3 regions of the Staphylococcus pasteuri genome follow, and region 1 is predicted to be linked to each of the others. Evidence: predicted binding sites of a transcription regulator. Region 1 holds the regulator's gene; each other region holds the start of a gene.
What was found. Region 1 encodes Rex, which represses fermentation and respiration genes when NADH is low (regulators of the CRP and FNR family bind a similar motif). Its sites were predicted from a motif close to TTGTGAAATATTTCACAA; they were not measured.

Region 1 (10,880 bases):
CCTTCCCTGAATGGTAATTTATTCTGAATAGTTTGAATTGTTTTAAAATTTATAAACTTAATTTACTACATAGAGAAAAGCGTGTCAATAATATTTTAGAATTTTCTTACAATTCATTTTAAAAAATTGTTAATCATGTTAACGAAGAAATTAGCGTCAAAATTTGTTACACTAAATAAGTTAATAAAATTCTTGGAAAATGAAAAACATTAATAGGAGAATGGCCTATGATTAATATTAAAGACAAAGATGAAATGAAACAATTTGCTAACCAGTTAGTTGAGTTAATTGAACCAAGCGACTTAATTTTATTGAATGGAGATTTAGGTGCTGGAAAAACGACACTTACACAATTTATTGGTCAAGCTATGGGTGTTACACGTACGATTAATTCACCAACTTTTAATATTATTAAATCTTATAAAGGTACAAACTTAAAGTTGCATCATATGGATTGCTATCGATTGGAAGATTCAGAAGAAGATTTAGGATTTGATGAATATTTTGAAGATGAGGCTCTTACAGTGATTGAGTGGAGTCAATTTATCAAAGATTTACTACCAAAAGAAGCTTTAGTTATTAATATAAAAGTTATAGATGAAAGCCAACGTCAAATTACACTTGAAGCTGAAGGCAATCATTATATTGCTATGAAGGAGGCACTTGAACAATGAAATTATTGTTGATAGACACTTCCAATCAACCTTTATCAGTTGCCATTACAAACAATAATGAAACAATTGCTGAAATTAATAATAATTCCAAAGTAAATCATTCAGTGCAGCTCATGCCTGAAATCCAACGTTTGTTTGAACAAAGTGGTATTTCAAAACATGATTTAGATGGAATTGTTGTTGCAGAAGGACCAGGATCATATACTGGTTTAAGAATTGGTGTGACTACTGCAAAAACACTTGCTTACGCATTAAATTGTAAATTGTACGGTGTATCTTCATTAAAATCACTAGCAGCTTGTATAAAAGAAGATTATCGACTTTTAGTACCAATATTTGATGCAAGACGTGAGGCAGTATATACGGGTATTTACCAAAGACAAAGCGATGGAACATTAGAAACTATTTTAGAAGATCAATACATTTCTATTGAAGATTTAAAATCAAAATTACATGAATTTAATCAAAAATATCTATTTATAGGACAAGATACTTCTAAGTTATCTCATTTATTAGAAGGGGACTATATAGATCAATTACCACAAGCATCTGTGATGAGTGAACTTATTAGTCAACCTGCTGATATTCATAGTTTTGTTCCAAAATATCATAAAATAACTGAGGCAGAGAGAAATTGGATAAACCAACAAAAGAACAGTTAAATATAAGAAAAATGAGTATAGATGACGTTCCGTCGGTGTTTGACATAGAAAGAAATAGTTTTAACGATAGTTCATGGACAATTGATGCATTTTATCATGAAATTGAAAAGAATGAGTTTGCAAATTATTTTGTCATAGAATTTGATAATACTATCATAGGATATTTAGGGTTATGGATAGTGATTGATCAAGCACAAATTACTACTATTGCAATTACTGAACAATTTAGAGGTTATGGTTTAGGGCAACTTCTATTAAAATATGTTATGAATTATGCAAGTCACAAATGTGAAGTGATGAGTTTAGAAGTAAGAATAGATAATATAGTAGCGCAACATGTTTATCAAAATCTAGGATTTCAATATGGTGGTAAACGAAAAAATTATTATGGAGAAGGGCAGGATGCATTAGTGATGTGGGTGAATTTAAGTGAATAATAACCAAACTTTGATATTAGCAATAGAGACAAGTTGTGATGAGACAAGTGTAAGTATTATAAAAAATGGAACAGAGATATTATCGAATACGGTTTTAAGTCAAATAGAGAGTCATAAACGTTTCGGTGGAGTTGTGCCTGAAATTGCAAGTAGACATCATGTTGAAGGGATTACAACAACGATTGATGAATCTTTACAAACGGCTAATGTATCTATGAAAGATATCGATGCTATAGCTGTAACTCAAGGACCAGGTCTTATTGGAGCATTACTTATTGGCATTAATGCTGCAAAAGCTTTAGCGTTTGCATATGATATCCCACTAATACCTGTTCACCATATTGCTGGACATATATATGCTAATCATTTAGAAACACCGCTCACATTTCCACTCATAGCCTTAATTGTTTCAGGTGGCCATACAGAATTAGTTTATATGAAAGATCATTTAAATTTTAAAGTAATAGGTGAAACAAGAGATGATGCAGTAGGTGAAGCATATGATAAAGTAGCTCGCACAATTGATTTACCTTATCCTGGTGGACCTCAAGTTGATCAATTAGCAGCTAAAGGCCAAGACACTTATCAATTTCCTAGAGTTTGGTTAGAAAAAGATAGCTATGATTTTAGTTTTAGTGGATTGAAAAGTGCAGTCATTAATCAATTGCATAACCAACGTCAAAAGGGACAAGATATAATTCCAGAAAATGTAGCAACAAGTTTTCAAAATAGTGTTGTAGAAGTAATAACTACTAAAGCTATTCATGCATGTAAAGCTTATAATGTTGATCGACTAATTGTTGCTGGTGGCGTAGCCAGTAATCGTGGCTTGAGAGAAAGTATAGCCAGTCAGTGTGAACAAAATAATATTCAATTAACAATACCAGCACCAAAATTATGTACTGATAATGCAGCAATGATTGGTGCTGCAGGTCACTATTTATATTTAGCTGGTAAACGTGGAGATATGGCTATGAATGGCCAAAATAATATTGATATAGAAGATTTTACAATAGAATCAAATTTATAAAACAAAAGTCAGTAGTGAGAGAAAAATAATTCTCAAACTACTGACTTATTTTATTGATCTTCAACTTGTTGTTTAGCACGCTTATATATATCGTTAGGAAATTGAGTCAGTCTCAATAACTCTATTGCATTTCTAGTATTCGCCTTACCTGGTTTAATTTTAAAATCGAAATCAATAGAATCATTCTTAATAGACTCATTAAAGTGATAATTAATGAAACTTGGACTTAATAATGATGATAGTTCAATATCATGTGTTGCCGCTAGAACATAATAGTTCGGTATATTATTTAAATAGGTTAATACCGATTCAGAAGCGGCAATTCTTTCTGTTGTGTTTGTGCCTTTAAATATTTCATCTATAAAACAATATATTTGTTTATCAGTTGAAATATTAAATAAACGTCTAATGGATTTAAGTTCAGCCATAAAATAACTATCTCCAGATAGAACATCATCTGCATTAGCCATCGAAGTGAATACTAAGCCAGGTAGATATTTAAATTGAGAGGCTGTAGCAGTCTCTATTGATTGGGCTAAAATTAAATTAAGTGCCACTGCTTTCATAAAGGTAGATTTACCAGAAGCATTCGAACCAGTTAATAAAATATTTTGATTAATAGATAAATCATTCGGTACAGCATCTGTAATTAATGGATGCGTTAAATCTTCAAAATCACATAAATAATGTTGTGTATCTTGTGATTGTATTATTTCAGGTTCGCAATATTCATCTAAAGTTTCTTGATATAAAGAAATAGCATAGTGATTATCTAACTGACCAATATAATCATAACAATTTAATACTTCTTCTAAATATTTATAATAACTATTTTGTATAATGTGAAAGATTGTATAATCTAGCATGAAAACAGTTTTAATTAATAAAATAAAGGCAGATGCAAAATCGCCACCTTCTATTTTTACTAATAAGCCACTTAAATAGCGAGCACTTTTAAAATGATTAAAGTTTACATTTAAATCTGGTGTTCCTTCAATTTCAGTTAATTTCTTACTTTGACTTAAAATATTTGCAGTATAAAAAATAGTTTTCAAATCTTGCTCATAAGTCTTTTTTAAACTCACAGATAAAATAATATTAAAAACACAAGCTAATACGAGTACCATAATTCCATTAGATGTATTAATAAACGTATAGACTAAAGCGATAATTGGTAATAATGGTGCAAACATAAATAAGATGTTGCCCTTAATTGATCGGGGAAGTGAGGATACACACTTTTACCAATTTGTGCTAAATGGAAAGCAACTTGATTTCTAAATGAACGATTATGCTTAAAATAACGTTTTAATTCTTTATTATTTGCTTTAAACATACCACGTAAAGTAGCATATAATCTCATTTCACCAATGGCTGTAAAGTTAAAATTCATAGATTGAAATAATGCATCCATATTTAAATCTGACCAAGTTTTATTATCTATAAGCGAATTTTCATCATAATTAGAACGATATGTTTGATATTGATAATCATATCTGGCATTAGGTCGAATAAAATTTTCTAATTTTTGACGATTGGGCCATAATTGATTAATTTTTGTAACGAGTTGTTTTTTATTAAAAATCGCAGAAATAATACTCACTATTGTAGTTAATAAAACAACACCTAACACAAATAATAGAAATAAACGGACATCATCCATAAAAAAGCTCCTTTATGTATTATTAAGGTAATTATTTCATATCATTATTTAAGAAACAATGAAGTATGTAATGATTATATTAATTTAATGTCAATAGGGAACATGCGTACTTATCAACAAATAGTGCACAACTTGTGGATAAGTAGTGTTATTTACTGTGGATATTAGCTAATTTTTTCTGAATAACTTAAAAAATGAGTAACATATTACCTGTGGATAACTAGGATAACTCTGTGGATAGCTATGAATAAGGGGACTTTTAATGTTAATAAATATCAATTCAATAATTAGAAAAAAGACACTAAAATGTAGAAAATCCACATTTTAATGTCTGATAGTAAAAAGGATATTTATAATTTTTCTTGTAATTCTTCCCATTCAATCATAGCCTGTTCTAATTCTTGTTCGGTATTAGATTTTAGTTCAGCTAGTTCATTTGCTTTAACAGGATTACTATATACTTCAGGTTGCATCAATTCATTATCAATAGACTCAATTTTAGTTTCACAACTTTCAATTATCTGCTCTCGTTGCTCAATTTCACGTTCAATTTTGCGTTGTTCTCGACGACGTTGTTTTTGATCATCGTATGAATTTGTCATTGTTTGGTTATTATTTTGTTGATGAACGGACTGGGATTCTTTATCCTCTTGGGCTTTTAAAGCGGCTGCTTCTTCTGTTTTATCAATATAGTATTGATAGTTACCTAGATACATTTTGCCACCATCATGATCTAAATCAAATACTTTATTAGCTAGTTGATTAATGAAATATCTGTCATGAGAAACAAAGATGATAGTCCCTTCAAAATGCTCTAGCGCTTGTTCTAACATTTCTTTTGAATCTATATCTAAGTGGTTGGTAGGCTCATCTAAAATTAAAACATTATCACGTTGTAACATTAATAAAGCAAGTTGAAGTCTTGCTTTTTCGCCACCTGATAAATCATTTATAATTTTTTTGACATCATCTTGAACGAATAAGAATCTACCTAATACGGCACGAATATCTTTTTCATTCATATTTGGATATTGATCCCAAACATAATCTAAAATAGTTTTATTTGATTTAAACTCAGCTTGTTTTTGATCATAGTAACCCATATTTAAATTAGCACCATATGTGATGTCACCTGCCAATTTGGATTGACGATTGGCAATTGTTTTAATTAAAGTCGTTTTACCAACACCATTAGGTCCAATAATGGCAATATGGTCTCCTTTTGAAACCTCCATTGTGATAGGTTGGGTAATAGGCGTTTGATCATAACCAATTTCTAATTGTTTGATATGCATAACATCATTACCAGTATTTCTATCAAAACCAAATTGAATATTAGCACTTCTAGCATCAATCATAGGCTTGTCGATGCGTTGCATTTTTTCTAATGTTTTACGACGACTTTTTGCCATTCCACTTGTAGATGCACGTGTAATATTTTTTTCAACAAACGTTTCAAGTCGTTTAATTTCTTCTTGTTGTTTTTCATATTCTTGCATACGTTTTTCATAATATTTATCTCTTTGTTGTATAAATTGTTCATAGTTACCTATATAGCGTTTTACTTCACCTAGGGCTACATCATAAACTTGAGTAATGATTTTATCTAAGAAATATCTGTCATGACTGATTATGACAATTGCACCTTTAAAGTATCTTAAATAATCTTCTAACCATTTTGTTGTTTCTAAATCAAGGTGGTTAGTAGGTTCATCTAGTAATAGCAAATCAGGTTCATTAAGTAACATTTGTGCAAGTGATAATCTTGTTTTTTGACCACCACTAAAATCATTAATAGGCTTATCAAAATCTTCTTCATTAAAATTCAAACCGTGAAGGACTGTTTTAATTTTACTATCATATTGATAGCCTTCAAGTTGTTCAAATTGATTAGATAGAGATTCATATTTTTCCATATGTAATTGATAGTCTGGTGTATCGTAATCTCCAGCATGCTTAGCTAACCAATCAGTTTCTTCTTTAATAAGGGATTCAATATTTTTAATATGTTCAAATGGTTTCGACATCTCTTCATAAACAGTGGCATTTGAGTCTAATGTCATTTGTTGAGTTAAATAGCCGATTTTAAGATTTTTAATTTTTGAAATATGACCACTATCATAATCTTCAGTACCTGCTATAATTTTCATAAGCGTTGACTTACCAGCACCATTTCGGCCAACTACACCTATGCGTTCACCAGTTTTAACTTCAAAATCAACGTTAGTAAAGATATCTTCACCATCGAACGATTTAGATATGTCATTAAGTTGTAAAAGTATCATCCGACTTCACCTTTCTATATTAGCGATATCATTATAAACTATTAATATAGTTTGATATGTTTAAAAATTTGTTAATCATATTATTCTTTATTTTACAGTATTAAGTCATGTCTTGAAACTAGGATATTTATTTTTAAATTTTATTAATGTATAATTAGCAAGTATTCATTGTAAACAATTATTTGAAATTTTATTATCGCAAACATATTTGCGTTGATTTAATAATAATTGTACCAGTTATAGCGTCGAAGGGAGACTTATAAAATGGCAAGTAACGTTAAAATTCCTCGAGCAACTTTAAAACGTTTACCATTATATTATAGATTTGTAAGTAATTTAAAAAGTAAAGGAATCGATCGTGTTAATTCTAAAACGATTAGTGAAGCATTACAAATAGATTCAGCTACGATTCGTAGGGATTTTTCATATTTTGGAGAATTAGGTAAAAAAGGATACGGTTATAATATTGATAGTTTAATTGAATTCTTCAAAAAGGAAATTAACGGAAGTAATGATATTAAAATTGCTATAGTCGGCGTAGGTAATTTAGGTCGAGCGCTATTAACGTATAACTTTTCTATACATGATGAAATGTCTATTACTGAAGCATTTGATGTAGATAAAAATGTTATAGGCGAACAAGTAGGAAAAGTAGTAATTAAAGATAGCAGAACTATTAAGGAAACACTAAAAAGCTTGGATATTGATGTAGTTATTTTAACTACACCTGAACATGTAGCACAAACTGTAGTAGATGAACTTGTTGAATCTGGTGTTAAAGGAATCATGAATTTCACGCCAGCAAGACTTAACACCCCTAAAGATGTACAAGTGCATCATATTGATTTAGGTATTGAATTACAATCATTGTTATTCTTTATGAGAAATTATGATTAATAAAAATATGATTTAGGAGGCTGTGAAATGACTAATAAATCAATATTAGAAGTGGGATGTACTTATAAAGCACATCTACCTTCATTAATATACATACCTGGTAAGTTAGTTTTGTCAGAGCAAACGATAGTATTTAAATCATATTATACAAATCATAATCCACTCAATTTAGAAATTAATGTAAAGCAAATGATTCGTTATGAAGTCAGAAAAGGCTTATTAGGTTATAAATTACTTATATATTATAGAAATGAATGGTTTAAATTTAGTCATTTGAAAGCTAATGAATTAAAAGAGCTTGTTCAACAAATAGATGATCTGCAATCATAATAGCTAGTTCACATCTTATCAATAGATAGGGTGTGTTTTTTTATGAGCTTTGAACAAAAAGAATTAATTTAATAATGAAATATTAAATTATAATCTTGAAAAAGAATACTTAATTGGATATAATACCTAGTAAACTTATCGGAAAAGAGTGATAAAATGATTTGGATGATAATTAGTGGTTTAATTGTTGGACTTTTGTTAGGTTTCGTTATGCAAAGAACCCGATTTTGTTTAGCCGGTGGATTTAGAGATATGTATGTACAAAAGAGTAATAAAATGTTTTACGCTTTACTCATTGCAATCTCAGTACAAAGTATTGGTTTACTCATATTAACTAGTTTAGGATTACTTACTGTGCCATCCCATACTTTTCCAGTAATTGGTACAGTAATAGGTTCCTTTGTATTTGGAATTGGAATTGTATTAGCCGGAGGATGTGCTACAGGAACATATTATCGTGCAGGAGAAGGTTTAATTGGTAGCTGGATAGCACTTATTTTATATGCATTAACAAGTGCAATTACTAAAACAGGTATTCTTTCACCAGTATTAAATTTCATTAATAAGCCTACAAATGTAAATGCGAGTATGTCCGAAACATTACACATTCCACATTGGATTTTAATTGTAATATTGGCTATCATTACAATTTATTTTGTTACTAAAACGCTTAGAAAACCTAAAGTTGCAGTACCAAAATTAAAACAAAAATATACAGGCTTAAGACATTATCTATTTGAAAAAAGATATCACCCATTTGCAGCTGCAATCGCAGTAGGATTAATCGCTTTATTAGCATGGCCAATGAGTAGTTCAACAGGTAGAAATCATGGCTTAGGTATTACTACACCATCTTCAAATATCGTAAACTTTCTAATAAGTGGTAATACAAAATTCGTAGATTGGGGAGTATTGCTGGTTATTGGTATATTCTTAGGATCTTATATTGCCGCAAAAGGTTCTAAAGAATTTAAATGGCGTTTACCAGATAAAAAAACAATTAGAAATAGTGCCTTAGGTGGTGCGTTTATGGGCTTTGGTGCGTCTGTCGCTGGTGGATGTTCAATTGGTAATGGTCTAGTTGAAACAGCAACAATGAGTTGGCAAGGTTGGATAGCACTTGGCTCTATGATTATAGGTGTTTGGTTTATGAGTTATTTTATTTTTGTTAAACCTATGAAACAATTACAAAAATCTACAACTAAACAGCCTAAAACGACATTACAACAGCATACACAAACAACTTAAGGAGGAAATAACATGGTATATGAATTAGGTACAGTAGGAATGGTGTGTCCTTTCCCATTAATAGAAGCACAAAAGAAAATGACTGAATTAGATTCAGGTGATGAATTGAAAATTGATTTTGATTGTACTCAAGCAACAGAAGCAATTCCAAATTGGGCTGCTGAAAATGGTTACCCTGTAACTAATTACGAACAGCTAGGCGATGCTTCATGGACGATTACAGTTCAAAAAGCTTAATTAAATAGATTTCAAAAGGAACGAGTATCCAATGAAAGATGCTTGTTCCTTTTTTCTATTTTATATTGGAATTTAATTTTATAGGTCATATTTTCTAACATGCTATGAAAGGAAATATGACCGATTTTTGCTATTTCTTTGAAAGTATTAGTAATATATTTTCAAAGGAGTGATCATATGAATTTAAATGATACAATGTTTTTATTTTTATGTACTTTATTAGTTTGGTTAATGACACCGGGATTAAGTTTATTTTACGGTGGTTTAGTACAATCTAAAAATGTATTAAATACAGTAATGCAAAGTATGTCAGCTATTATTATTGTTACTTTCGCATGGGCAATAATAGGGTTTAGTTTAAGTTTTAGTAAAGGAAATAATTGGATTGGTGGTTTAGAATACTTCGGATTAAACCATGTTGGATTCGATATTTCAACTTCAATTGATGCACATATACCGTTATCGTTGTTTATGTTATTCCAAATGATGTTTTGTACCATTTCTGTATCTATATTATCGGGTTCAGTAGCTGAAAAAATGAAATTTATTCCATATCTTATATTTGTATTTATATGGGTGATTTTAGTATATAGTCCTGTAGCTCATTGGGTTTGGGGAAAAGGCTGGATTAGTCAATTAGGTGCTTTAGATTTTGCAGGAGGGACTGTTGTACATATTACCTCAGGAGTATCAGGTTTAGTATTAGGAATAATGATTGGCATTGGAAAGAAACAAGAAAAGCCCACACCTCATAATTTACTCATTACATTAATAGGCGGGATTTTAGTCTGGATTGGTTGGTATGGATTTAATGTGGGTAGTGCTTTTACATATGATAAAATTGCTGCTGTTGCATTTGTTAATACAGTTATAGCAGCAAGCGCGGGTGCATTTGGCTGGTTACTAATTGAATATAAAATGAAAAAAACAACAAGTTTATTAGGATTATTATCTGGAAGTCTATCTGGTTTAGTTACAATAACGCCAGCAGCAGGCTATGTTAGCTATATAAGTAGTATGTTTATTGCGATGATAGGTGGCATTATTTGCTATATTGTAATTAATTATACTAAAGTCAAACTCAAATATAATGATGCATTAGATGCCTTTGGAATTCATGGTATAGGAGGTATTTTGGGTGCTATTTGTACAAGCATATTTCAATCACATCAAGTGAATGATTCAATACAAAATGGATTTATTTATAGTGGAGACTTTAAAATTTTAGGTATACAAATATTATCCGTAATAACAGTGATTGCCTTTAGTGGCATCATGACGTTTTTAGTAGCTAAAATAATCAGAATATTCACACCATTAGCGACGACACCTACTGAAGATCGAACAGGTTTAGATCAATTAGTACATGGAGAAAATGCTTATTTTTACGGAGAATTAAATAAATTTAATAGACATA
Region 2 (10,880 bases), on a different contig from region 1:
TGCTGTACCTACTTTTTCTTCTGGAACATTTGATACTGCTGTTGATAAGGCTGGTGTTGCAAAGAAGCCTAAGCCTAACCCTATGCAAATAAACCCAATCACTGAAACGATATAATATATTATACTTGGTAAGGCTGTAATGGATAGTAAAATAATTCCTACAGCAATAGTGATTGGTCCAAACATTAATGGTATTTGAGGTCCATTTTTTTGCATGAAACGTTCACCTACACGAACCATGATTAAACTACAAACCATATATGGAATAGTAATTAACCCTGCTTGTGCTCCTGATAATCCCATGGCGTCTTGCATATAAATATTGAATAATGCAAGCACTCCAATTTCAGTATTAACCATTAAATTAGCAATCGTTGTACCTATATAAATTTTGTTTGAAAATAACGTAAAATCAATAAATGGTTCTCTTTGTTTACGTTCATAAATGTAAAATGCAAACAATGTGATAATAAATACTACGATTAAACCTATAATTACAGGATTAAGCCAACCTAATTTTGTACCTTGTGTGATAACTATATTAATACTTAACATCATAATTACGAAGATGAAAATACCCATAATATCAAATTTCTTATTATGTGCGGATTCATCTTTAGACTCTGGCGTACCTCTTAATAATATCATTGCGATGAATGCAAAAATAATTGATAAGATAAAAATCCAACGCCATTCTACATATGTTGCGACTACACCAGCGAATAGAGAAGCTAGTCCAGTTCCACCATAAGAACCAAATGACCAAAAGCTTAATGCTTTTTGACGTTCTTCACCTGAGAAGAATGAGTTAATAATCGCAATCGTCGCTGGTAATAAACAAGCGGCTGAAAGACCTTGTAATACACGTCCTGTAAGTAAGAAGAACGGCATATTAGTTATAATAACGGAAATAGATCCTAATATACTTAATACTAGTCCCGCTCTAGTCACTTTTACTCTTCCTATTTTATCTGAAAGTCCACCTGCAACAACTATGAACACACCAGTTAATAGTGAGGTAAGACTTACTGCAATATTGATAATACTCATATCAACGTGATAATCATTTTGCACATGAGGCGCTATATTTAAGAGAGATTGAGCAAACAACCAATATGTCAAAATCCCTAATATAATAGCGAGTATTAATTGATTTCCTTTTTTGTAATTTCCAGACATAGCTAGTCACTCCTATTCATTAGTAACTTGATGCGTAGCTGCACTTTTACCAGCAATTCTTCCATAAGTAAAGATATCAGCAAGTGCATTACCACCTAATCGGTTACCTGCATGAATACCTCCTGCTACCTCACCAGATGCATATAATCCTTCAATAATATGACCTTCAACATCAATAACTTGTGCTTGAGAATTAATTCGTAAGCCTCCCATAGTATGATGTACTGCTGGTTTACGAGGTGTTGCATAGAATGGTGCTTTTTCAATTTTTAAATCAAATGCACTTTTATTGAAATCATCATCATGACCTTGATCAACAAATTTGTTATAACGTTCGATAGTATTAATTAATTGTTGTGGTTCGATGTTTAGTTTTTCTGCTAATTCTTCTAATGTGTCACCTTTTACTAATGTACCGTCTTCAAGCTCATGATTAATTTTGTCTTCAGAAGTATTCATCGCTAATGATTTAATATTTTCATCAGCAATAATGTAGAACATACCTTCTTTTTGTTCTAATGCTGCTTTAGATAACACGTCTCTACTTTCAAATTCATTTACGAAACGTTGTCCTTCTTTATTAACAAATACGAAGTTAGATGGTGTCACAATTAAACCTGTGAATAGTGCGCCTGTTTTAGGGTCAGATATTGGCATCATTTGAGAGAATCCCATACCAACAAGTTCTGCACCTGCTTGGACACCTAAACGTATACCATCACCAGTAATTGCAGGTGAGTTAGTTGTTTTAATATCATCTGGAATACTATCCCAATACGTATTATATTGTTGTAACATTTTAGTATTAGCACCAAATCCACCTGTAGCAAGTACTACACCATGTTTTGTATGAATTTTAACTTTAGCTCCGTTTGCTTTACGAGCTTCAATACCTACAATTTTATTGCCTTCTTTGATTAATTTTTCGGCTGTTGTTTCAGTGAATATACGACCGTGATGTGTTTTAACATAGTCACCAAGATTTTCGATAAATTCTAAACCTTGTGCTTTCATTGGTTTATGACCACGACGCCATAATGCACCAACTGGCATATCTACGAATGAACGATCGAAATGTACCCCTTTTTCTGTTAGCCATTTAACAGAATCTAATACATTATCTGTGAGTGTTTTAACTAGTTCATAGTCACCTGTAATTTCTACATTATTTTTATCTTTACGTTTACCACCTAAATATGTTTGAATTCGGTGTAATTCAATTGAATCGAATAAGTTATTGCCTTTTTCACTATCGTCATCTAAATAGGCTTTAATTTGAGATTTTACTGTGCGGAAATCTTCTTTATAATCATCATCTATATCATTTTCATCATGTTCTAATAGTTGTTTTAATGTCTCATGTTCACCAGCTAATGCAGGGAAACTACCTTGCCATTCTGGTTCAACTGCATTGACTTGTCCGCCAGTACGTATCGTATTTCCTCCGATAGCAGCAAATTTTTCAAGCATAATCACTTCTTTACCTTCATCTAAAGCAGTAGCTGCAGCACTTAAACCTGCACCACCAGTACCGATTACAACAATATCTGTTGTTTCTTCAATTGTTTCGTTTGACCATTGAACAACTGGTTTAGGACGCGCGCGTAGTACATCAGGATCTTCGCCAGCTTGTTCAATCGCTTCAGCAATACCTTGAATAATACCTTCACTTGTAACAGTTGCCCCAGAAACTACGTCTACATTTAATGTTTGTCCTTCAATGATATCTTGTGGTAAACGTTCAAATACTGGATTAGCAATACCTTCAGATTCTCCACTGTCATCAACTTCAATACTTACAATTTTATCTTCAGACAGTTCTACTTTCATAGGTAAATTACCGTTATGTCCTTTAGCAAATACGTTATAAGTACCTTTATTAAATTTCACTTTTTTATTTTGTAATGCTTTAAGTTTTTCGTATTTTCTATGTTCTTCTTCTTTGTCTAATATCATAAAGTCCATTACTTTCCATAATGGTGATGGAATGTGTAATACTTTTTGGTCATGAATATCAACAAATTGTTCTACTTCTTGGTCGTTAATAATCTTTTCAGTCCAATTTGGTTCAATTAAGTATGCTTTACCAACTGCTAATAGGTCATATCCTAGTTCTAAAGCTTCTTCAGCATCTTGTTTTTGTGAAATGCTTCCAACACCTATTAAAGGAATGCTTGCCAATGTTTCATTTCTAGAATTTAAGTATTTATTAATTAATGGCTCAGAATCGTCTTGATTAACGATTGACGTACGTTTATAACTATTTGCTGAAATATGGAAGTAGTCAGGTTTATATTCAGCAAGTGTATTTAAGAGATACATTGTATCTTCAAATCTAATACCTGGTTCTTCTAATTCTTCTGGAGAGAAGCGATAACCTATAATAAAATCTTTAGCGTCTGCTTGAGCTACAACACTTTGAACTTTTTTCAATACTTCGATTGGGAATTTTGTACGTTTTTCTCGACTACCGCCCCATTCATCTTGTCTTCTATTAGAGTGAGGAGAGAAGAATTGTTGAATTAAATACGTATTCGCACCGTGAATTTCTACACCATCGAATCCCGCTTCAATTGCTCTACGAGTTGCTTCGCCAAAGTGATTAATCATTTGTTCTATTTGTGATGTAGTCATTTCACGCGGTGTTGCAGCATCAGGTCGCAATGCAGTAATTGGACTTGCGGAGATTGGCTGTTCTCCTTCATTTAATTTTGGATTAGCCATACGACCGGCATGATAAATTTGTAGAATTGCTTTTGATCCTTTGTCTTTAATCGCTTGTGCTAATCTTGCTAGACCTTTAACCTTTTCATCTGTGTCAACACCAATAGCACCCGGGAATCCACGTCCATGATCTTCAACAAAGCAACTTTCTACAATAATTGCAGCTGCGTCACCTGAACGGTATTGATAGTAATCTATCATTTCTGAAGTCACACTACCGTCAAAATAGCCAGCTTGAATTGTCATTGGCGCCATTACAATACGGTTTTTCAATTCAGCTCCAGAGTTCAATTTGACAGTATCTAAAATTTCTTTATTCATAAGTCATCCTCCTGATAAATTGTGATTATTTTCACATGTGTATTTAAAAATATAATACTCATTTAGAGTATTTAAATTACATATTTTTTTTGCATAGAAATTCTTGAAGTTGAGACGATGTCGCCATCACGTTTAACAATGACACCTTCAATACCATCTATTTGATTAAGTAGTTCAATATTTTGTGATGCTTGCCCAAAACTACAAATCGTAGTCCATATCTCGCAGTCCACAGAATGATCAGATACGATGGTTACACTAGCAATATCATTATTAACTGGGTATCCCGTTTTACTATCTAATATGTGATGATACAATTGATGATCTTTTATAAAATAGCGCTCATATATACCTGAAGTCACAACAGATTGTTGCTGAATGTCTAAAACTGCAAGTGGATTACTATTCTTATAAAAAGGATTACGAATACCTACCTTCCAACTTCTTGATGTTGGTGTATTTTCACCAATCGTAATCACGTTACCACCAAAATCAATAATCCCTGAAGTTACACCATGATTAATGAAAAATGTTTGAAGTTGATCAGCAAAATACCCTTTTACAAGAGCGCCTAAATCAATCTCCATACCTTTCTTAGTTAAATAAACTTCATTTGTTGCTTCATTCAATTCTAGATTTTCAGGATTCGTTAACGTTATCGCATATTGAATGTCTTGTTCATTCGGCTTTTTAGCATCTTCAAAACCAATTTTCCAAAGTTTAACTAAAGGGCCTATTAAGATATTCATTTTTTGATTAGAAGTTAATGTTGCATGATAACCTAGCTGAATCATTTTAAATATTTCATCACTAGTTACTACTGGCCTTATACCAGCCATTCGGTTAATTTTCATTAAATCTGAGTGCTCGTCATTAGCACTAAATTGTTTTTCCCAAGTATGAATTTTGGACTCGGCTTGAGATAAAATTGAATCTGGTTGATTGTGATTAATTGATAAGCGAATCACCGTCCCCATTGCATTAATTATGACGTTTTTCAATTTATCCCCTCCTGAAATATATTTTGATAGCGTTTACAAAAAGTGCTAAAAAAATATAAAATTTAGAAATATTGCTAACTAATTCTATTTCCAAGTTCATACTACCATAAATACACAAAAATAGTTAAAATATGATAAATGTTCACAATTAAAACACACTTTAAAAATAAACTTAATGATTATTAAATTATTTTTTATATTTTGATAAATAATTAACAATTACTTCAAATTTTATTAAAAATGGACATATCAAATTCTGCTTTGATATGTCCATAATTTGAAGGGTATTTTATGGGGTATAATATAGTTTTTTATAGCGTGATTGGAATTTTTCCTTTGAAATTAACGTATTGATATGCCATTTTGACTGCTTCATCATCTGGTGGTTCAACATTTTCTAATTCGTACGGAATGCCTAAATTTTTCCACTTGTGTACTCCGAGTTGGTGATAAGGTAAGATTTCAAATTTTTCAACATTATCTAGCGAATTGATAAATTCACCCAATTTAATTAAATCTTCTTTATCATCTGAAATTCCTGGTACTAGAACGTGTCTTATCCATATAGGTTGCTTCATATCTGAAAGCTTACGTGCAAATTTAAGAATATGTGTATTCGGTTTGCCTGTTAATTTAATATGTTTTTCATTATCGATATGTTTAATGTCTAAAAGCATGAGATCTGTATATTTTTGTAATTCATCAAAGTGACGATTAAACGCTATTGTATCGTTAACACATCCAGCAGAAGTATCAAGACATGTGTTTATTCCATTAGCTTTTAACTCTTTAAATAATGCTTCTAAAAATGGCATTTGTAGCAATGGTTCGCCACCACTAACTGTAACTCCTCCACCTGAGGCGTCAAAGTATGGCTTATAAGGCAATACTTCATTTACCATTTCATCTACTGTCACTTCTCTTGATGGCTCATTAATTTTCCATGTATCTGGATTATGACAATATAAACATCTTAATAAACAACCTTGTGTGAATAATATATATCTAATTCCTGGTCCGTCTACTGTACCCATACTTTCAACGGAGTGTAAGTGTCCTTTAAGCATTTTGCTCCCACCTTATTTTCTACATTTGTTCGTGGAATGTACGAGAAATAACATCCAATTGTTGTTCACGAGTTAATTTAATAAAGTTAACTGCATAGCCAGATACACGAATTGTTAATTGTGGGTATTCTTCAGGATGATCCATTGCATCTAGTAATGTTTCTCTATTAAATACATTGATATTTAAGTGATGGCCATGTTGCATAGCGTAACCGTCTAGCATACTTGTTAAGTTTTTGTTTTGTGATTCTTCTTCTTTACCTAGTGATTTTGGAACAATACTAAATGTATTTGAAATTCCATCTTTACAGCAATCATAAGGAATTTTAGCTACAGAACTTAATGATGATAATGCACCTTTTTGGTCGCGTCCATGCATTGGGTTAGCACCTGGTGCAAATGGTTCTCCAGCTTTACGTCCATCTGGTGTATTACCTGTTTTCTTACCATATACAACGTTTGAAGTAATCGTTAATACACTCATTGTATGTTCTGAATCACGATATGTTTTATGGCTACGTAATTTTGTCATAAAGCGTTCTACCAAGTCTACTGCAATATCATCTACACGGCTGTCGTTGTTACCATATTTAGGGAAATCTCCTTCGATTTCAAAGTCTGTCACAAGTCCATTTTCATCTCTAATAGGTGTTACTTTTGCATATTTAATTGCTGATAATGAGTCTGCTGCTACAGATAATCCTGCTATACCAGTAGCCATTGTGCGAATGATATTTGTATCATGTAATGCCATTTCGATTCTTTCATAGCTATATTTATCATGCATGTAGTGGATAATGTTTAATGAATTAATGTAGACACCTGCTAACCAATCCATCATTTTTTCAAATTTAGCAAAGACTTCATCATAATCAAGTACGTCAGATTTAATACCTTCGTAACTTGGTCCTACTTGTTTTCCAGATTTTTCATCTTTACCACCATTAATTGCATATAATAATGTTTTAGCTAAGTTAGCTCTTGCTCCGAAGAATTGCATTTGTTTACCAATTTTCATAGCAGATACACAACATGCAATACCATAGTCATCGCCATAACTTTCACGCATCAAGTCATCATTTTCGTATTGAATTGAACTTGTTTTAATACTCATTTTTGCACAATAAATTTTGAAGTTTTCAGGTAAACGCACTGACCAAAGTACTGTTAAGTTTGGTTCTGGTGCTGGACCTAAATTGTCTAATGAATGTAAGAAACGGAATGAGTTTTTAGTAACAAGTGGTCTGCCATCGATACCTACACCACCAATAGATTCAGTAACCCATGTTGGATCTCCTGAGAATAATTCATTATAGTCTGGTGTACGAGCAAATTTAACAATACGTAATTTCATAATGAAGTGGTCGATAATTTCTTGTACTTCACTTTCAGTAATGTCACCATTTTTCAAATCACGTTCTGCATAAATATCTAAGAATGTTGATGTACGTCCTAAACTCATTGCTGCACCATTTTGTTCTTTAATTGCAGCTAGATATGCTAGATATAACCATTGCACTGCTTCTTTAAAGTTAGTTGCTGGTCGACTTAAATCGAAACCATACATTTGACCTAATTCTTTTAATTCATTTAAAGCTCTATATTGTTCTGATAATTCTTCACGTAAACGAATTACATCTTCTGACATTTCAGTAGACATTGTATTGAAATCGTGAAGTTTTTCTTCCATTAAGAAATCTACACCGTATAATGCCACACGGCGGTAGTCTCCAATGATACGTCCACGGCCATAAGCGTCTGGTAACCCAGTAATAATTCCTGCTTTACGGCAATCTAACATTTCTCTGGAATATGCATCGAATACACCTTGGTTATGTGTTTTACGATAATCTGTGAAGACTTTTTCAGTTTCTGGATCTAATTCATATCCATATGCTTCACATGCAGCTTTCGCCATACGTATACCACCAAATGGTTGCATTGAGCGTTTGAATGGTTTATCTGTTTGAACACCAACGATTGTTTCTAAGTTTTTGTCTAAATATCCTGCATCATGTGAAGTGATTGTCGATGCAACTTTTGTATCCATATCCCACATGCCACCGCGATCACGTTCTTCTTTAGACAATTGCATCACTTGGTCCCATAATTTTGAAGTAGCTTCTGTTGGACCTTCTAGGAATGCGTCGTCGCCTTCATATAAAGAATAGTTTAATTGAATAAATTCTCTTACGTCTGAATGTCTATTCCAACGTCCATTTTTAAAACCTTGCCAAGCATGAGTATGATTTGTTTCTAACATACCTTTCGCCTCCAATTATTTATTATTAGTTAATTAATTCCAAATTTTGTTATCGCTTTCACAAAGAGTATAGCATGTATTTTGTGATTATTTTCACATAATTTATGGCTAAATTATATATAATATGTGGCTGATTAAAGAACCTGTGAAATAAATTAATACAGTATATCTTTTAAATTATCTGTTATATAACAATTTTATAGTTAATGGTAAAAAGAATAGTTTGTCACTTTAAAAAAGTGAATTTATTGACTAAATACAATTAAATTTTCAAGCAAATATGTTAGGCTAATTTAGTATGGAATGATGACATCATCTAACCTTCAAGTATTGAGTGATTAATAGTTTAAAGGAGTTAAATGTTACATGAAGAAGTTATATCTTTTTTTATTAATGGGATTATTAATACTGTCAGCATGTTCAAATGGTCATTTAGGTGAAAAAAATCAAAAAAGTGATAATAACCATTCGAAGAAAAATCATAAAAAGATTAAAAAAGACGGAAAGACATATATTGATGGTATTCTAATCGTAAATAAACAAATTAAATTACCTAAAGATTTCAATCCAGGAGAAAATCCAAAAGCGGTACGTGCTTTAAATAAAATGATGACAGATGCAAAGAAAGATAATATTCAATTATATAAAATAAGTGGTTTTAGAAGTTATCAAACACAAGTACAACTATTTAATAATTATAAAGCTAGAGATGGCGAAAAAGCTGCTAATAAATATAGTTCGAAACCAGGTCACTCTGAACATCAAACTGGATTATCATTTGATGTAGGAGCACAGGGCTCAGATAAAAATTTATATCGTAGCTTTGGTAAAACTAAAGAAGGTAAATGGATTAAAAAACATGCTGCTGATTATGGTTTCATTGTAAGATATGGGAAACATAAAGAGAATGAAACAGGTTATCAATATGAACCATGGCATTTACGTTATTTAGGAAAAGATAAAGCGAAAAAAGTTAAACAATCAGGTAAAAGTTTAGAATCATATTTAGGTTTATATCCTAGGAAATAAATAATAGAAAAAGGCGGAGATTTTGAATTGAATATCAACTCAAAATTTCCGCCTTACTTTATGATAAAAGTGATAACTTTATTATTTTTCTTCGCCTACAACTGTAAAACGTTCATTAATATGTTGTGGGTTTTCAATTTCATCTACAATAGCTATTGCAAAATCAGCATAGCTAATATAACTTTTTCCATTAGAATTCACTAATAGTTGATCTTTACCAGATTTATATTTACCAGTTCTTGCACCTTCATAATCAAATTCAGCTGAAGGACTTAAAAATGTCCAAGTAATTCCTTCTGCATTTTGTAATTCTTCAAGGTTTTGTCCTTGGCCTATTGCAGTTGGTTTGACTACATCTGGAAATTCTTCAGTGTCAATCAGTTTAGTAGTGTGAGCATCATCAACATATAAGCTTCCTGCACCACCAACAATAATTGCTCTAGTATCTGTACCTTTTAAAATATCAATTAAATGACGACCTGCATTAATATGACCTTCTGAATCGCCTAATGGTGCACCAAATGCATTTACCACTACATCAAATGCTGTAATATCAGAAGTAGTTAAATCATGAATATCTTTTTCAATGACATCTACATTTGAGTTCGAAACTTTTGATGCGTTTCTTACGATAGCCGTTACTTGGTTTCCTCTATCTACTGCTTCTTCTAAAATAAGTTGTCCAACTTTACCTGAAGCCCCAATAATTCCTACTTTCATTATAAACCCCTCCGTATTTCTAGTTATAAAGATTAATTTAAAAGCAATTAATCTATATATAAATGTAATCTTTGCAGTTACTTATGTTTTTGTCAATTTAATAGCTCTTAATACAAATTCTTATCCATAAAGTGGTAGGTTAGTTATCTCAATTTATATATTTATTTATTATTCTTAAAATAAATTTTGATACCAATAATTGTCAACATACCAAGTAATACAAGGCCTACGACCGCCATAAGTATGTAAAGGAAAATCATGCCCCAATGTGTCGTAGCTTCAACTTTAACGCTAGGGGCGTGATGATCTTTTATAAATTGTCTATCATAATCAACGTATAATCGATTGTCTTTAGAAACTTTCAATTTATATTTTTTCTTATCTTTTGGAACTAAATCATATAAATCTTTTTTAACTTCGTATTCCTTATCATCTATCTTATGTTCCCCTTTTGAAACAACTTTACGGTATTCATATTGTTTAAAAGCATGCTCAGTTAAAGCATTCGCAAGTTTTTGACGTGCGTGTTTAGCTTGTTCATTAGGATAGGGCATAACATTAAATATGCCAGTAACG
Region 3 (10,880 bases), on a different contig from region 1:
TTCAGTTTTAAGCGCATCATTAATCGCTTGAACCATTGTCATTTGTGCCATGGCTTACTTCGACTCCTTCTCTTTGTAAATTTCATATTGTTCTGCTAAGTTTTGAGGCATTTCTTCATACATGATTTCCATTAGAGAAGTAACAGTTTGTTTTTCTGTATTGTCAGCCTCTTTAATAGCTGCTTTGATGTCTGATTTAGCACGTTCAATAACTTCATTTTCTTTCTCTTCATTCCAAAGACCTTTGTTTTCCAAGAATTTTCTGAAACGTACTAATGGGTCTTTTTTCTCCCATTCTGCGTCTTCATCTGAAGTTCTGTAACGTGTAGGGTCGTCACCAGCCATAGTATGTGGACCATAACGATATGTCATAGTTTCGATTAATGTTGGACCTTCACCTGCAACTGCACGTTCACGAGCTTCTTTAGTAGCTTGATATACTGCTAACGCATCCATACCATCAACTTGGATACCAGGGATACCAACAGCAATAGCTTTTTGAGCTAATGAAGTTGCTGCAGTTTGTTTGCTACGTGGTGTTGAAATCGCGTAGTTATTGTTTTGAATAACAAAGATTGCTGGTGCTTTGTATGCTGAAGCAAAGTTAATACCTTCATAGAAGTCACCTTGAGATGAACCACCATCACCAGTATAAGTAATTGCAACTGCATTTTTTCCACGTTTTTTAAGACCGAATGCTACACCTGCTGTTTGAATATATTGAGCACCGATGATAATTTGTGGGCTTAATGCATTAACGCCTTCAGGGAATTGATTTCCTTTGAAGTGACCTCTTGAGAATAAGAAAGCTTCAGTTAAAGGTAAACCATGCCAAATAATTTGTGGCACATCACGATACCCTGGTAAAATAAAGTCTTCTTTTTCTAAAGCGTATTGAGAAGCTAATTGAGAAGCCTCTTGTCCTGCTGTAGGTGCATAGAAACCTAAACGACCTTGTCTATTTAAAGAAATAGAACGTTGGTCTAAAATACGTGTCCATACCATTCTTTCCATTAATTCTACTAATTCTTCGTCTGTTAAATCAGGTACTAAGTCTTCATTTACAACGTTACCATCTACGTCTAAAATTTGAACCATTTCAAATTTCGACTGTGTGTCATTTAGTACTTTTACCGCATCGAATTGGGCTTGTAACTTAGGAGCCATTCAATTCACCATACCTTTCCCATTTATAAATAGAAATTCATTTTATCCATAACAATTGTATCACAAATAAATAACCCTGTTAAACGATTTCATAAAGTTCTGTTTTATTATAAAAAGATACAGATGTGAGGACTGTACTAATACTTCCCCTACATCTGTATCAATCGTCAAATTATTTAAATTGATCTACGTCTTGTTTTTCCTTATTTACCTTGTTCATAGCTTTTGAATACGCTTTAAATTTCTTATTCATATCTTTGTAGGCTTTACTTAATTCTTTTGATTTTTCATCAACTTGTTCTTGTGTTGCACCATCTTTATTAATAAAACTAAACAGTGATTTTTCTTTACCTAAAGCTTTTTTGTAAGCCTTTGCATAGTCGCTATGTGTTTTATATTTATCTTTTATCGCTTTATCTAGTTCTTCAACTTCTTTTTTCTTATCTTTATTGTCTATATTATCAATGTGTGATTCTGCTTTTTTAAATTCTTTTTCAGACTCATTAAGCGCTTTTTCTTCTTTTTTAAATTCTTTTTCACGTTTTTCTGCATTTTCGACAATATCATCAGCAGCTTTCTCTCTAGTTTGCTGATCTTTATCATTAGCTTTTTTAAATAGCTTTTGTTTTTCTTCTTCTAACTTATTTATTTTTTTACTTACATCTGTAACTGGTTTTTCTTTATCAAAAGCATTTTGTACTTGATCGTCATATGCTTTAATTTCCTTTTTATCTGTAGTACATCCTGCTAACAAAACAGCCGATGTAGCTACTACTGCTATCGTTTTGTTAAATTTCATTTCTGTTTCCTCCTCAAAGTTGTACGCTTGTTATAATAAATAAATCTACATTATAAATCAACGAAATCGATATTATAAGCCGTCTAAACTATTCATGTATATAACGAGTATGCCTTTATTTATATTATAATATAAAATTATTATACTATATAGTATCAGTGAGTTTTGAATTTACACCTTCTACTTATAGAAGTTTGTCGACTATGATGTTATTCTAACTTTTATTTAGTATTTCTACTAATAATCTAATTTACATCAATGTACTTCTACCTATCTAATTTGGTATATTTATATTAAGGAAGGTGTCAAACATGTTAACAATGAAAGATATAATAAGAGATGGTCATCCTACACTACGTGAAAAAGCTCAAGAATTAAGTTTCCCTTTATCTAATGAAGATAAAGAAACATTAAAAGCTATGCGTGAGTTTTTAATTAATAGTCAAGATGATGACATCGCTAATAAATATGGTTTACGCTCAGGCGTTGGTTTAGCAGCACCACAAATTAATGTCTCAAAAAGAATGATTGCAGTTTATTTACCTGATGATGGTAATGGGAAATCTTATGATTATATGTTAGTGAATCCAAAGGTAATGAGTTATAGTGTCCAAGAAGCTTATTTACCAACTGGTGAAGGATGTTTAAGTGTTGACGAATCAATTCCTGGATTGGTACATCGTCATAATAGAGTAACAATAAAAGCTCAAGACATCGAAGGTAATGATATTAAATTACGTTTAAAAGGTTACCCTGCTATCGTTTTCCAACATGAAATTGATCATTTAAATGGTGTAATGTTTTACGATCATATCGACGAAGCTAATCCTTTAACACCACATAATGATGCAGTAGAAGTTTAATATGAAATTTTAAAACTCGTAAGTATTATTTACTTACGAGTTTTTATTTCTGAACTTCTGTAAATATTATTACGAGTCTTAACTCCACTACTCCTCATTTTATGTATTTCTTCATCGTATCTAAATACCTGTCTATTATAATTTAAACGAATATCTAATAGTAAAAGTGGAACAATTCCATTTGAAAACTAGTCATTATTTAAATATTCTCGCTTAAAACACTTCTTATCACTTTACTTAAAGATAAAACTGCTTTATTTCTTCTTATACATCATGTAAAATATATATTAACTGAAAACTTAGTGAACTAATGCTATTTTTCAAAATTTGAACGACAATATTTCCCTGGAAAACATACTCGGTAGTGAAATTAAATAGAATCATTGTATATCTATTTAGATTGAGCTGGTATGTATTTTATTTTAAATAAGGAAGCATGCTTTATTGAAGAGTTATATCAATTAGAATTTTATTGTTTCTATCTTTAATAACCCGAGTTGTAAACCAAGGGACTTGAATAAATATTTAAAACAACCCTTAGGAGGAATTATATCAATGTCAGTATTTAAAGTATTCTATCAACATAATAAAGATGAAGTAATCGTGCGTGAAAACACACAAACAATTTATGTTGAAGCACAAACTGAAGAACAAGTTAGACGTTATTTAAAAGACCGTAATTTTAATATCGAATTTATCACTAAATTAGAGGGCGCACATTTAGATTACGAAAAAGAAACTTCAGATCATTTCAGTGTGGAGAAAGCTGAATAATGAAACAATTACATCAAAATGAAGTAGGTGTATATGCACTTGGTGGCTTAGGTGAAGTTGGTAAAAACACTTATGCTATTGAGTACAAAAATGAAATCGTGATTATTGATGCTGGTATTAAATTTCCAGATGATAATCTTTTAGGAATTGACTATGTCATTCCTGATTACACTTACTTAGAACAGAACCAAGATAAAATTGTTGGTCTGTTCATAACACATGGACACGAAGATCATATAGGTGGTGTGCCCTTCCTATTAAAGCAAATTAATGTACCTATTTACGGTGGTCCATTAGCTTTAGGATTGATTAGAAACAAATTAGAAGAACATAACTTATTACGTACTGCTCAACTGAACGAAATTAATGAAGATAGTGTCATTAAATCAAAACACTTTGAAATTTCATTCTACCTTACTACTCATAGTATCCCAGAAGCATACGGTGTTGTTGTGGATACTCCAGAAGGTAAAATTGTTCATACTGGAGATTTTAAGTTTGATTTCACACCTGTTGGTGAACCAGCTAACATTGCAAAAATGGCTAAACTTGGTGAAGAAGGTGTGCTTTGTCTCCTATCTGACTCAACAAATGCTTTAGTACCAGATTTTACACTTAGTGAACGTGAAGTTGGTCAAAATGTCGATAAAATTTTCCGTAATTGCAAAGGTCGTATCATATTTGCTACCTTCGCTTCGAATATCTATCGTGTACAACAAGCAGTAGAAGCCGCTGTTAAACACAATAGAAAAATTGTCACATTCGGACGCTCAATGGAAAATAATATTAAAATTGGTATGGAATTAGGCTATATTAAAGCTCCACCTGAAACTTTTGTAGAACCAGGTAAAATTAATAGTATTCCTAAACATGAATTACTTATTTTATGTACAGGATCTCAAGGTGAACCAATGGCAGCATTATCTCGTATTGCTAATGGTACACACAAACAAATTAAAATTATCCCAGAAGATACAGTGGTATTTAGTTCATCACCTATTCCTGGTAATACAAAAAGTATTAACCGTACAATCAATGCACTTTACAAAGCTGGTGCAGATGTCATTCATAGTAAAATTTCTAATATTCATACATCTGGACACGGTTCACGTGGAGACCAGTCCCTTATGCTACGTTTAATTCAACCAAAATACTTCTTACCTATTCATGGTGAGTACCGTATGTTGAAAGCACATGGTGAAACTGGTGTTGATTGTGGTGTAGATGAAGATAATGTATTTATCTTTGATATAGGTGACGTACTTGCCTTAACATATGATTCGGCTCGTAAAGCAGGCAGAATCCCTTCAGGTAATGTCCTTGTCGATGGTAGCGGTATTGGTGATATAGGTAACGTTGTTATTAGAGATCGTAAATTATTATCTGAAGAAGGTTTAGTAATCGTTGTAGTTAGCATCGACTTTAATACTAACACGTTACTTTCAGGTCCAGATATCATATCAAGAGGTTTTGTTTATATGCGTGAATCTGGCCAATTAATATATGATGCACAACGTCGTATTAAAACAGATGTTATATCCAAATTAAATCAAAATAAAGATATACAGTGGCATCAAATTAAATCTTCAATTATTGAAACATTACAACCATATTTATTTGAAAAAACAGCTCGTAGACCAATGATTTTACCGGTTATTATGAAAGTTAATGAAAATAAAAATCAATAATTCTATAATAAACTCCCATAAGTAATAATTATCCTTCGATAATTTCACTTATGGGAGTTTTTGTATTGGAAAAATAAAATATTAGAACATAAAAATACACTCAGATGAATTGAAATTAATCTACTTCATCTGAGTGCTAGAATTGTAGGGTATATCCCTACTTATTACTAATATTATTTATTTAACGATATTCTTTTCAAAGCGACCTAAATCATTATCGTGTCCAATCATAATCAGTATATCCCCGATTTCAATACTTAAATATGGATCAGGTGAAACTATAAACTGCTTACCTCTTTTAATAGCAATAATATTAATTCCATATTGAGCACGGATATCTAAGTCTATGATAGTTTGTCCAGTCATTTTTTCTGTAGCTTTTAATTCAACGATTGAATGTTCATCTGCTAATTCTAAATAATCTAATACACTGGCACTTGCAACATTATGTGCAATACGTCTTCCCATATCACGTTCTGGATGTACAACAGTATCTGCCCCTATTTTATTTAATATTTTGGCATGATAATCATTTTGTGCTTTGGCTGTAACCTTTTTTACACCTAATTCTTTTAAAATAAGTGTTGTTAAAGTACTAGATTGAATATTTTCACCAATTGCCACAATAACATGATCAAAGTTTCTTATACCTAAACTTTTCATTACTGCTTCATCTGTTGTATCTGCAACAACTGCATGTGTTGCAATATCGCTATATTCATTGACTCTATTTTCATCACTATCAATAGCCATAACATCCATATCTAAGGCGTTAAGTTCACGAACAATACTGCCACCGAAACGACCTAAACCAATTACAACGTATTCCTTTTCCATAATTGTCCTCCGTAATATATACACATTTAAATAACAACGGCTAAATCAATCCTTACTAATGTAACACTTTAAAAATTGATTCAATACCGATGTTATATATTGATAAACTTTTATAAATTATTTTTTGCCCTCAACATAATCTTTATCGAAAACAAATAATCTCAATAATAATATTAACGATGGAACTAATAAAAGTAAACCTAAAATAAATGCTATTACAAGTGCTAGACCCATTTCATCATTGACATGGGAACTTGAAATTTTCACAAATGGTTGTAATAAATATGGCAATTTACTGATACCATATCCGAAAAAGGCAAATAACATCTGTAGAATAACCATAATAAATGCCAAGCCATGATTTTTCTTAAATATTGTTAATGCACCAGCAATTAAGAAAAATATAAAACTAATAACAAACATCCACCAATAGTTAAAGACAGCATTATTAAAATGATATGAATTTTGAACTCTTAGTGATAAAAAGACAAATAATGAAATAATCATCATTGGTGGTCCCCAAAATATATGCCAACGTCTCATTAAATCGTATGCTGGTTTATCATTCGCTTTATTAGCATAAAACGTTAGGAATCCTGAAGATATATAAAGTACAGATATAATGGCTAAAAATACTACGGACCATGCGAAAGGACTTAATAACAATTGAACCCATTCCAAATCAACATGATTACCAACTTCTTTTATATAGCCACCTTCTGAAATCGTTAATCCAGTCGCTAATGCAGCCGGAATCAACAAACCTGTTAAACCATATAAGACAATCCATGGTAATTTAGTATCTTGACCATAATTTTCAAATGCGTAAAAACTATTTCTAATTGAAATCAATATCGTTCCAAGTGAACCGGGAACAAGTAGCACTGTTCCTAAATACTTAACTGAATCCGGAAAGAAACCAACGAAACCGACAAAGAAAAATACAAAAAATACGTTGGTTACTTCCCAAACTGGACTTAAATATCTTTCAATAAGGTGATTAATTTTCTTTTCATCACCAGTAATTTTAGAGTGGAGTGCAAAGAATCCTGCACCAAAATCAATTGAGGCTACGATGATATAGCAAAATAAAAAAATCCATAACACTGTAATACCTATATATGAATACATCATTTGCTATCACCTCTTTCTTTAATTACTCGATCAACATCATTGATTGCCGGTTTATTTTTAAACATTCTTAGTAAAACATAAGCTGAAGTTACTAAAAGTACTAAATATAATAAACCAAATAGTATTGTTACTAACGTAATGCCTCCAGCTTGTGTTGCAGCTTGTGAAACTCTTAAATAACCTCTTACAATCCATGGTTGGCGTCCCATTTCAGTTAAGAACCAACCAAACTCTATAGCTAACATAGAAGCTGGTCCAGTTAATAAAATACCGTATAACATAGCTTTATGAGTTGTAAACTTACGTAATTTTTTAATGATTAAAAATAACATATATATTCCAGAAACAATAAAACAAAATACACCCATAGATACCATTAAATCAAAGAAATAATGAACGATTAATGGTGGTAATTCATTTTTAGGAAAATCATTAAGTCCTTTTACTGTTGTTTTCGTATTATTATCAGCTAAAAAACTTAACATTCCAGGTATTTCAATAGCACCAGATACTTCTTTTGTTTTGTCGTTTAATACACCAAAAAATACTAAATTGGCATGTGACTGCGTATCAAAATGCCATTCATAAGCTGCTAATTTTTCAGGTTGTACTTTGTGCAAGAATTTTGCAGACATGTCCCCTGCTAACATAGATAATAATGTTGATATAAAACCAACAATCATAGTCATTTTTAAAGATTTTAAATGATATGTTTTATCTTCTGGGTGACGATTTTTTAATAACTTAAACGCTGCAATTGCTGCAAGAACGAATGCCATTGTCATACCTGCTGTCGCAACGACGTGAAATGATCTTACAATAAATGATGAATTAAACATTGCTTCTAATGGTTGAACATTCACCATTCGACCATTCTTCATTTCAAAGCCAGCAGGTGTATTCATAAATGAGTTAACTGACGTTATAAAAAATGCTGAGAACGACCCACCGATAATCACAGGTAAACCAATGAAAAAGTGAATCCATTTATTTTTGAATCTATCCCATGTATAAAGATAAATACTTAGGAAAATTGCTTCAAAGAAGAAAGCAAATGTTTCCATAAATAATGGTAAGGCTATGACATGACCACCCATTTTCATAAATGTCGGCCAAACAAGCGACAGTTGTAAACCAATAATTGTACCCGTTACAACACCAACTGCAACAGTTATTGTATAACCTTTTGACCATCTTCTTGCTAATGCTATATAATTCGCATCATTATTACGTATACCAAGAAATTCTGCAATAACAAACATTAATGGCATACCAACACCGATTGTTGCAAATATGATATGTACTGCTAATGTCATACCTGTAAGCAATCGGCTTATTTCTACTGAATCCATATATAATCACCTTGTACTTATAATTTTAAATATTTTACAATGCTTAAAATTATAAATCTTCTGTATCACAAACAAAATACATCTGCTTACAATTTTGATATAAAATTTATTAAAAGACACACAATGTTCACACCATTGATATTTTAAGAATTTATCTATAAGATAAGTCTATACAAATTTAAGAGAAAGGAAATTTTCGATGTCACAGATAACATTATATACTCAAGACGATTGTCCACCTTGTACATTTGTTAAAAATCATCTAAAAGCAAATAATGTTGATTTTATAGAAAAAAACATTAAAAATAATCAATATCGTATTGAAATGATGGATTATGATGCGTTTGCTACCCCATTTATATTGTTAGATAACCAACCTATGTATCAAGTTGATATGGATAAAATTAATGATGCTTTTAATATTAAATAATCTTGAATGAACAAACAAAAAAGCAACTAGAGCAAAATTAATTGCCCTAGTTGCTTTTTAATATATATTATTTTGAAATGTTATTAACTAATTCGATAACTTCCTCTTGTGTAGCACAATCAATAGCACGATTTGCTAATTCTGACATTTCGTTTTGGCTTAAGCCATTAATTTGTCTTCTAGCTTTAAGAATAGATGTAGGACTCATTGAGAACTCGTCTAATCCTAAACCTAATAATAATGGCACTGCAGTTGCATCTCCTGCCATTTCACCACACATACCTGTCCATTTACCTTCTTTGTGAGAAGCTTCAATAACTTGTTTAACTAAACGTAAAATTGAAGGGTTGTATGGTTGGTATAAATAAGATACACGTTCTGACATACGGTCTGCAGCTAATGTGTATTGAATTAAATCATTTGTACCGATACTAAAGAAATCAACTTCTTTAGCAAATACATCAGCTAAAGCTGCAGTTGCTGGAATTTCAACCATGATACCAATTTCAATGTCATCAGATACATCATAACCTTCGTTTTGAAGATTTTCTTTTTCTTCTAATAACATAGCTTTAGCATCACGGAATTCTTTGATAGTTGCAACCATTGGGAACATAATATTTAATTTACCATAAACAGAGGCACGTAATAACGCGCGTAATTGTGGTCTGAAAATATCGGGTTGTGCTAAGCAAAGACGTATCGCTCTGTAACCTAAGAATGGATTCATTTCATCAGGTAAGTCTAAGTAAGGTAATTCTTTATCGCCACCAATATCTAATGTACGAACAACGACACGTTTACCTTCCATAGTTTCTAATACTTTTTTATAAGCTTCGAATTGTTCTTCTTCAGTAGGTAATTGATCTCTACCCATGTATAAGAACTCAGTACGATATAATCCAACACCTTGTGCACCATTTTCAATTACACCTGGTAAATCATTTGGTGTACCGATGTTAGCTGCTAATTCAGCATGAACACCATCTACAGATACAGTATCTGCATCACGTAATTTTTGTAATTCTTGTTTATCTTCAAAGAAACGTTCACGTTTATTTTGATAAGCAATTACTTCATCTTCTGTAGGGTCGATAATAACATCACCTGTTAAACCATCGACAATAATCATATCACCTTGTTTCACTTCTTTAGTGATTGATTTTGTACCTACAACAGCAGCGATTTCTAAAGAACGACTCATAATTGCTGAGTGGCTTGTTCTGCCACCAATATTCGTAACAAAACCTTGAACGAATTCTTTGTTTAATTGTGCTGTATCAGAAGGTGTTAAGTCATTACCAATAATAACAACACTTTCATCAATCATACTTGGGTTTGGTAATTCAACACCAAGAATATGTGCTAAAACACGTTTAGAAACGTCTCTAATATCAGCAGCACGTTCTTTCATATATTCATTATCCATAGATTCAAAAATAGTAATAAATTGAGTAGTAACCTCATTTAATGCTGTCGCAGCATTAACTTTATCATTTTTAATTTTATCTTGGATAGGTTGAATTAATTCTGGATCATCTAAAACAAGTAAATGTGCATCAAAAATAGCTGCTTTATCAGCGCCTAATTGAACTTCTGCATTATTTCTTATTTTAGTTAATTCAATTTTAGATGCTTCGATAGCGTTATTGAATTTGCTAGTTTCACCTTCAACATCAGTGATTGTTTCACTGCTGTCAAAAGTTAAGTCTGGCTCAACTATTAAGTATGCTTTAGCGATTGCTACACCGTCAGATGCCGCAATACCATTAATTAATTTAGACATATTACTTAGTTAAACCTTCTTTTGATAAGACATCACTGATTGATTCAATT

Region 2: pflB (formate C-acetyltransferase) is a predicted target of Rex. The motif match lies at 8,637-8,654, and genes of this name have one in related genera.
Region 3: Q4528_RS08015 (cytochrome ubiquinol oxidase subunit I) is a predicted target of Rex. The motif match lies at 8,637-8,654, and genes of this name have one in related genera.

The regions. Positions count from the first base shown of each region.
Region 1 is NZ_JAUOQO010000008.1:89,906-100,785, reverse strand. It holds gene tsaE (tRNA (adenosine(37)-N6)-threonylcarbamoyltransferase complex ATPase subunit type 1 TsaE) at 228-674, shown strand; gene tsaB (tRNA (adenosine(37)-N6)-threonylcarbamoyltransferase complex dimerization subunit type 1 TsaB) at 671-1,336, shown strand; gene rimI (ribosomal protein S18-alanine N-acetyltransferase) at 1,309-1,773, shown strand; gene tsaD (tRNA (adenosine(37)-N6)-threonylcarbamoyltransferase complex transferase subunit TsaD) at 1,766-2,803, shown strand; partial or broken gene Q4528_RS10090 (MutS-related protein) at 2,854-4,466, opposite strand; gene Q4528_RS10080 (ABC-F family ATP-binding cassette domain-containing protein) at 4,817-6,751, opposite strand; gene Q4528_RS10075 (redox-sensing transcriptional repressor Rex) at 7,016-7,648, shown strand; gene Q4528_RS10070 (hypothetical protein) at 7,676-7,978, shown strand; gene Q4528_RS10065 (YeeE/YedE family protein) at 8,135-9,226, shown strand; gene Q4528_RS10060 (sulfurtransferase TusA family protein) at 9,239-9,463, shown strand; gene Q4528_RS10055 (ammonium transporter) at 9,641-10,880, shown strand, end outside.
Region 2 is NZ_JAUOQO010000001.1:406,729-417,608, forward strand. It holds gene Q4528_RS01860 (MFS transporter) at 1-1,179, opposite strand, end outside; gene Q4528_RS01865 (NADH-dependent flavin oxidoreductase) at 1,192-4,224, opposite strand; gene Q4528_RS01870 (FAD:protein FMN transferase) at 4,296-5,225, opposite strand; gene pflA (pyruvate formate-lyase-activating protein) at 5,537-6,292, opposite strand; gene pflB (formate C-acetyltransferase) at 6,312-8,555, opposite strand; gene Q4528_RS01885 (M15 family metallopeptidase) at 8,922-9,584, shown strand; gene Q4528_RS01890 (NAD(P)-dependent oxidoreductase) at 9,666-10,304, opposite strand; gene pbp4 (penicillin-binding protein PBP4) at 10,466-10,880, opposite strand, start outside.
Region 3 is NZ_JAUOQO010000006.1:68,914-79,793, forward strand. It holds gene Q4528_RS07975 (alpha-ketoacid dehydrogenase subunit beta) at 1-51, opposite strand, end outside; gene pdhA (pyruvate dehydrogenase (acetyl-transferring) E1 component subunit alpha) at 55-1,167, opposite strand; gene Q4528_RS07985 (YkyA family protein) at 1,340-1,966, opposite strand; gene def (peptide deformylase) at 2,278-2,829, shown strand; gene Q4528_RS07995 (DNA-dependent RNA polymerase subunit epsilon) at 3,385-3,603, shown strand; gene rnjA (ribonuclease J1) at 3,603-5,291, shown strand; gene Q4528_RS08005 (potassium channel family protein) at 5,469-6,128, opposite strand; gene Q4528_RS08010 (cytochrome d ubiquinol oxidase subunit II) at 6,246-7,262, opposite strand; gene Q4528_RS08015 (cytochrome ubiquinol oxidase subunit I) at 7,259-8,614, opposite strand; gene Q4528_RS08020 (glutaredoxin family protein) at 8,814-9,044, shown strand; gene ptsP (phosphoenolpyruvate--protein phosphotransferase) at 9,112-10,830, opposite strand; gene Q4528_RS08030 (phosphocarrier protein HPr) at 10,832-10,880, opposite strand, start outside.